Regions from separate parts of the Burkholderia mayonis genome, predicted to be linked through region 2. Evidence: predicted binding sites of a transcription regulator. Region 2 holds the regulator's gene; the other holds the start of a gene.
The links. The regulator FNR, encoded in region 2, switches genes on or off when oxygen is low (the NO sensors DNR and NnrR bind a similar motif). The targets are predictions, from matches to a motif close to TTGATNNNNATCAA.
Positions count from the first base shown of each region.

Region 1 (3,849 bases), 530 kb from region 2:
GCGCAGCTCAGCGGACATGCGGCACTCCCTGCGGCGCGGTGGAAGCGGAATCGCGCTCGGGCGCACGAGCGGCCGCGTTCGTCGTATTCGTCGTATTCGTCGTATTCGTCGCGTTCGTCGCGTTCGTCGCGTTCGTCGCGTTCGTCGCACCGTCCGCGTTCATGGACGACGCGTTCCCTGCTTGGTCGTTTTGCGGCGAGTCTTTCGAGACGCTCGGCGCAGCGCCCGGCGTTTCGCCCGCCGCGCCGCCGCGCGCAGCCGATGCGCCGCCGCCCGCCCCGCCCGCGCCATCGCGCCGCGCGTCGGCTTCGCGCGCCGCTTCTTCCTTGCGCCGCGCATCGCCGAGCGTGCCGACCATGTATAGCGAGCTCTCGCGCCAGTCGTCGCAGTCGCCGCGCAGGATCGCGCGGCAGCCGGCGATCGTGTCGGCGATCTCGACCGACGCGCCCGCTTGACCCGTGAACGCCTCGGTCACCGCGAACGGCTGCGTCAGGAAGCGCTGCAGCCGGCGCGCGCGGCCGACGATCCGCCGATCGTCCGCGCCGAGTTCGTCGATGCCGAGCAGCGCGATCACGTCCTGCAGCTCACGGTAATGCTCGATCACGCGGCGCACCTCGATCGCGACCTCGACATGCTCGTCGCCGACGACGAGCGGATCGAGCAGGATCGACGACGACGCGACCGGATCGATCGCCGGATACATCCCTTCGGCCGCCATCGCGCGCGACAGCACGACCATGCTGTCGACGTGCGCGGCGATCGCGGTGACGGCCGGATCGGTGAAATCGTCGGCGGGCACGTACACGGCCTCGATCGCCGTGACCGCCGCGCCCTCGACCGACGCGATCCGTTCCTGCAATGCGGCGACCTCGCTCGCGAGCGTCGGCTGGTAGCCGACCCGCGACGGCAGCCGCCCGAGCAGCCCCGACACCTCGGCGCCCGCCTGCACGAAGCGAAATACGTTGTCCATCAGGAGCAGCACGTTTTGCGCGCGCTCGTCGCGGAAATATTCGGCGATCGCGAGCGCGGTGAGCGGCACGCGCCAGCGCGCGCCGGGCGGCTCGTTCATCTGCCCGTAGACGAGCACCGTGCGGGCGAGCACGCCGGAGCCGCGCATGTCGAGCAGCATCTCGTGCCCTTCACGCGAACGCTCGCCAATGCCCGCGAACACCGAAATCCCGCGATAGCGCTCGACCATCGCGTGGATCAGCTCCATCACGAGCACCGTCTTGCCGACGCCCGCGCCGCCGAACATCGCCGCCTTGCCGCCCTGCGCGAGCGGCGCGAGCAGGTCGATCACCTTGATGCCGGTCGCGAACAGCGCGGTCGCGCTCTTCTGCTCGGACAGCGGCGGCGCGCCGCGGTGGATCGGCCGGCGCGCGGCGTCGGGCGCGAGCGCCGCGCCGTCGTCGCCGGGCTCGCCCGTCACGGTCAGCAGGCGGCCGAGCACCGCGTCGCCGACCGGCACGCGGATCGGCCCGCCCGTCGCCCGCACGGCGGCGCCGCGCTTGAGCCCGCCCGTCGGGCCGAGCGCGAGCGCGCGCACCGCGGCGTCGCTCAGGTGCGCGTGCACCTCGGCGAGAATCGGCGCCGCGCCGTCGATCGGAATCACGAGCGCGTCGTTCAGCGCGGGCAGCGCGCCGCCGTCGAACGCGACGTCGACGACCGCGCCGCGCACCGCGACGACCCGTCCGTCGCGCGCCGCTTCCGCCGCAGTCGTGCCGTTCGTCGCATGCTGATCCGTCACCGTCGCTCCCGTCTGACTTGTCCGTCGATGGCTTCACCATAACGGCGCACGCGGCGTGCCGGCTGATCTCGGTCAACAAACGGGAAATCGCCAGATGAATCCGTGCGCGATGCGATACGCGACGATTGCGCGGCCGTTACGCGATTCGCTCGGCTTCCATTGATGCAAATCAGATTCCGCAGATCTATGCGTCGCTACAGTAGCCGTGTCAGTGATCGTCGACGCATGCCGTCGAAGCGCACGGCGGGCGACTGCGCCCGCCGCGCGGCTTCGCGCTCGGCCGGCCGCACCGGCTGCCTCGGTTCGTCATGTCGTCGCCCGCGTAGCGCCAGCCGAAGGAAGCCCGATGGATACACGCCATACCCCTGAATCCGGCGCGCCCGCAGCGCCGCTGCCCGCCCACCCGCCCGCGTCGTACGAGCAGGAAAGTCCGTACCGCGTATTCGATTTCGCGAAGGAGGCCGCGCTCGCGAAGCTGACGTCCGGCCTGTCTCCCGCCGCGCTGCAGCTCGCGCTGTCCGACTGGCTGATTCACCTCGCGGCCGCGCCCGGCAAGCGCGCCGAGCTCGCGTCGCTCGCGATGAAGCATGCCGCGCTGCTCACCGAGTACCTGTTCGAAGCGACGACCGGGCGCACGCCCGCGGCGCTCGCGCAGCCGTCGCCCGGCGACCGGCGCTTCCGCGCGAACGTGTGGCAGCTCGAGCCGTACCGCTTCTGGCACCAGGCGTTCCTGCTCGCCGAGCAATGGTGGCGCGCGGCGACCCACGAAGTGCCCGGCGTGTCGCGCCACCACGAGGACGTCGTCGCGTTCTCCGCGCGGCAGATGCTCGACACGTTCGCGCCGGCGAACTACGTCGCGACGAATCCGGAGGTCGCGCAGCGCACCGTGCTGTCGTGCGGCACGAACCTCGCGCAGGGCGTGTGGAATTATCTGGACGACGTCCGGCGCCTGATGACGAAGCTGCCGCCCGCGGGCGTCGAGCGCTTCCAGGTCGGCAAGGACGTCGCGACGGCGCCCGGCCGCGTCGTGTTCCGCAATCATCTGATCGAACTGCTGCAATACGGCCCGGCAACGCCCGACGTCTACGCGGAGCCGGTCCTCATCGTGCCCGCGTGGATCATGAAGTACTACATTCTCGATCTGTCGCCGCACAACTCGCTCATCCGCTATCTGGTCGGCGAGGGGCACACGGTGTTCTGCGTCTCGTGGCGCAACGTCGCCGCGAGCGACCGCGATCTGAGCCTCGACGACTACCGCCGGCTCGGCGTGATGGATGCGCTCGACACGATCGGCAAGATCGCGCCCGGCGCGAAGATCCATGCGGCCGGCTACTGTCTCGGCGGCACGCTGCTGTCGATCGCGGCCGCGGCGATGGCGAACGCGGGCGACGAGCGCTTCGCGTCGATCACGCTGCTCGCCGCGCAAACGGACTTCACCGAGCCGGGCGAGCTGCAGCTCTTCATCGACGAAAGCGAGATCTACTTCCTCGAAAGCATGATGTGGGAGCGCGGGTTTCTCGGCGCGCACCAGATGGCGGGATCGTTCCAGTTGCTGATGTCGAACGACTTGATCTGGTCGCGCATGATCCACGACTACCTGCTCGGCGAACGCACGCCGATGATCGACCTGATGGCGTGGAACGCCGACTCGACGCGAATGCCGTACCGGATGCATTCCGAGTATCTGCGCCACTTGTTCCTCGACAACGATCTCGCGACGAACCGCTACGTGATCGACGGGCAGACGGTGTCGGTGCACAATATCCACGCGCCGTTCTTCGTCGTCGGCACCGAGCACGATCACATCGCGCCGTGGCGCTCGGTTTACAAGATCCACTATCTGACCGACAGCGACGTGACGTTCGTGCTGACGGCGGGCGGCCACAACGCGGGCATCGTCAGCGAGCCCGACCATCCGAAGCGCCATTACCGGATGAAGGTCACGACCGCCGAAGCGCCGAGCATCTCGCCCGACGAATGGCTCGCCGGCGCGACCGATTGCAAAGGCTCGTGGTGGCCCGCGTGGCATGCGTGGCTCGCCGAGCATTCGAGCGCGCAGCGCGTCGCACCGCCGCGGCTCGGCAAGCCCGGCGCGGAAACGC
Region 1 covers NZ_CP013387.1:2,378,342-2,382,190, forward strand. The annotation lists gene WS70_RS29565 (F0F1 ATP synthase subunit epsilon) at 1-18, opposite strand, end outside; partial or broken gene atpD (F0F1 ATP synthase subunit beta) at 221-1,747, opposite strand; gene WS70_RS29580 (PHA/PHB synthase family protein) at 2,094-3,849, shown strand, end outside.
Region 1: a site for FNR is predicted at 1,907-1,920, ahead of WS70_RS29580 (PHA/PHB synthase family protein). Genes of this name have one in related genera too.

Region 2 (3,849 bases):
GTCATCGCGCGGCTCGGGCGGCGTAGTCCCACGACGCTGGCCGAGGCGCGTGACGACATACACCGCTTCGATGCGCATTTCGATGCGCACGGCTTCGGCCCGCAGGCTGTCTAAACGCGAGCCGATGGCACGCTGATCGACCCTTGCGGGTTTCGATGCGTGCTCGCGGACGATCATCCGATGACGCCGTGTGTGGAGATCGCGTGGCGGCGCGGCTACATGACGGAAGCCGTGCGTGCGGCGCTCATCGACGGTTTCGACAGTATTCAGCCAAACGAAGCATTCGCGTGGACGGCCGCAGAGAATCTTCCTTCGGTCGCAACGCATCATGTGCAGGATCGGCGTGCAGCGAACGGCTTCGCGCGATTTCGATCATCCCGCGCTTGCGGACGGGCATCCGCTGCGCCGACACGTCGTGGATTCGATTCGGCGGCAAACGTCGCGCTGCTCGAGCCGCGGAGCATCCCGACGTTTGCGTGCGGCGCGCCGATCGTCGCAGCTTGCGACATACGAGACCCACGCGCTCGCAGGCCGCGCGAAGCACATCACACCCTCAACGCAACTGCACGGCCGCGAGAAACAGCACCATGCCGCCGATCGCGCCATCGAGCACGCGCCATGCAAGCGCGCGCTTGAACCACGGCGCGAGCAAACGCGCGCCATATCCGAGCGTGACGAACCAGATCGCGCTGACCGTCATCGCACCGATTGCGAATGCGCTGCGCGCGCCTTCCGGCTCGCGCGCGCCGGCCGTGCCGATCAACAGGAACGTGTCGAGATACACGTGCGGATTGAGCCACGTGAACGCGAGCGTCATCAGCACGATCGGCCATGCGCGCTGCACGGGCGGCGCGACGGCGGCGCCCGTCGCGTCGAACGTCTCGTGGCCGGGCTTGAACGCGCGGCGCAGCGCGCTCAGGCCGAACCACGCGAGATAAGCGAGGCCGACGTACAGCACCGCGTGAACGAAGGTCGGGTAGCGTTCGACGAGCACCGACGCGCCGCCGACGCCCGCGCCGATCAGGATCATGTCCGACAGCGTACAGAGCAGAATGATCTTGCCGACATGCGAGCGCATGATTCCCTGCCGAAGGATGAACGCGTTTTGCGCGCCGATGGTGACGATGAGCGATGCGCACAGCATCGCGCCGTGAGAAAAAGCGATCCAGTTCATGTTCGTTGTTGCTTCAGGCGATGGACTAACGGAGCGAGAGGCGCTAGTCTGCGATGATCGCTTGAGTAAGAAAAGCTAAATAATCTAATGCTGATTAAGGAAAACTGATGCTCGACTACGCGTTGCTCGATGCGCTCGCCGAAGTGATCCGTCACGGCTCGTTCGAACGGGCGGCGAAAGCGCTCAACGTGTCGCCTTCCGCAGTGTCGCAGCGCGTGAAGCTGCTGGAGGAGCGAGTGGGGAGCGTGCTCGTCAAGCGCGGGCAGCCGTGCGTCGCGACGACATCGGGCGCGCTGTTGTGCCGCCACACCGAGCGCGTGCGGATGCTGGAAGCCGAACTGTCCGGACACATGCCAGGATTCGCCGGCGTGGAGACGGGCGCATGGCCGATACTGCGCGTCGCCGTCAACGACGACAGCGTCGCGACCTGGTTCGTCGACGCAGTCGGCCCGTTCTGCGCGGAAAGCGGCACGCTGCTCGATCTCGTGATCGACGATCAGGACTACACGGCGGAACGGATTCGCGACGGCAGCGTGCAGGGCGCGGTGACGGCGCTCGCCGAGCCGATCCAGGGCTGCCGCTCGACGCGCCTCGGCCGGATGCGCTATCACGCGGTGTGCTCGCCCGCGTTCCACGCGCGCTATTTCGGCAACGGCATCAACCGCGACGCGCTGCGGCGCGCGCCGTGCGTGATGTTCAATCCGAAGGATGGCCTGCAGGCACGTTTCATCCGGCGCGTGACGCGAGTGGATCTCGATCCGCCGCAGCACTGGATTCCGCACGTCGCCGGCTATCTGCGCGCGTGCGAGGCGGGGCTGGGCTGGGGAATGTGTCCGGAGCGGATGATCGAGCGTCAGATCGCCGCGGGCGAACTCGTTGATTTGTCAGAAGGAAAGAGCATCGACGTCGAACTCTACTGGCAGAGCTGGCGATTGTCGATCGGCTGGCTCGATGAGTTCAGCGCGGCGCTCAAGAAGCGTGCCGCGCAGTTTCTCGATTGATTCGATGTGATGCGATGAAAAAAACGAGCCGCGCGGGTTTACAGGCGATGGAGGCCGTCGAAATCGACGATGCGGACCACCCGGCCCTGCATCTCGATCAGCCCGCGCTTGTGGAATTTCGACAGCGTGCGGCTGACGGTTTCGAGCGTCATGCCGAGATAGCTGCCGATGTCTTCGCGCGTCATCCGCAGGTTGAATTCGTTAGGCGAATAGCCGCGCTTCATGTAGCGCGACGACACGTCGAGCAGGAACGCCGCGACGCGCTCCTCAGCGTTCAGCGAGCCGAGCACCATTGTCTGCGACGTCTCGCGGACGATCTGCTCGCTCATCAGCTTGTGCATTCGCAATTGCATCGTGCCGGCTTCCGAGCACAGCGTCTTCAGCGCGCTGTACGGAATCACGCAGACCGAACTGTCTTCGAGCGCGACCGCGGTGCGCGGATGCGCGTCGTCGCAGATGCCGTCGAGGCCGAGTGCTTCGCCCGCGAGATGCAGGCCGGTAACCTGCTCGCGGCCGTCGTGGCGTGTGGCGATGGTCTTCAGCGATCCGGAGCGAACCGCGTACAGGTTGTCGAAATTGTCGCCTTCGCGGAACAGCGTTTCGCCGCGCCGGACCGGGCGTGCGGTGCAGATCACGGATTCGAGACGCGCGAGCGCCTCGGGTGCGAGCCCTTGGGGCATGCAGAGATGGCGCATCGCGCACGTCGAGCAGTGTGCGGCCTGACGCGGTGCCCACGTGCTGGAGGCATGGACGGGAGCGGCGGCGGCGGGTCGGGCGACGGGCGTAAGCATGATGGATGGCTCTGAGGTTGAATCAACAGGGCCATTGTCCCATCGTGGGCAAAGCCTGTTTAGCGACAAAACGCCGCGACGCTCCGTGCGATTTCCTTGTTCGGCCGCAACGCGCGGTTGCGGCGAAACATCGCATCCATTGCGTTCGGTCAGCTTTCCTGATCTTCCGGATGGGCGGCGGACGGGATCAGCAGCACGGGCAGCGCCGAGTGACGCACGCACTGTTCAGCGACGCTGCCGAGCACGAGTCGTTTGAAACCGCGGCGGCCGTGCGTGCCGAGCACGAGCAGATCGGCGCCGAACGCCTTGGCGCCGTCGACGATGAGCGACGGCACGTCGGCGAGCGACGACGCTTCGCCGATTTTCATCGCGCCCGTCACGCCGGCTTCCTGCATCTTCCGCGCAAATTCCTTCGCCAGATCGTTGCCCTGCTGAAGCAGTTGCGTGCGCAGGATCGACGGATCGTAGCCGGGCACGTTGTAGTAGATCGCAGCATTTTCCACGACGTAGAAGGGCTGCAGTTGCGCGCCGCTCGTCTTCGCGATGTCGAGCGCCGCGTCGAATGCGTGGCGTGCCGTTTCGCTGCCGTCGACTGCAACAAGAATGCGCTGGTACATGATGTCTCCGTGGTGCGGTTGAGAAAAGATCGGCCGTTCGGCCGATCGAGTTTGACGATGTCTTTTTACAAGGTAAACGATTACTGACTACGGTGCAGCCAACTGACGCAGCCGAGTAAACGCGGCGCCCGACTTTTCCGGTTTCGATCGAATGCGGCGTTTTTTTGCGCGCGATTTGCGTGTCGACCGGGTCGGCTCATGCCGCGTTCCTCAATGCCGTAATAGACTTGACCGGATCTCGGGCTTGCTCGCCTGCCGACGCGAGC
Region 2 covers NZ_CP013387.1:155,927-159,775, forward strand. The annotation lists gene WS70_RS31685 (hypothetical protein) at 1-330, opposite strand, end outside; gene WS70_RS19345 (LysE/ArgO family amino acid transporter) at 554-1,174, opposite strand; gene WS70_RS19350 (LysR family transcriptional regulator ArgP) at 1,282-2,175, shown strand; gene fnr (fumarate/nitrate reduction transcriptional regulator Fnr) at 2,214-2,966, opposite strand; gene WS70_RS19360 (universal stress protein) at 3,116-3,583, opposite strand.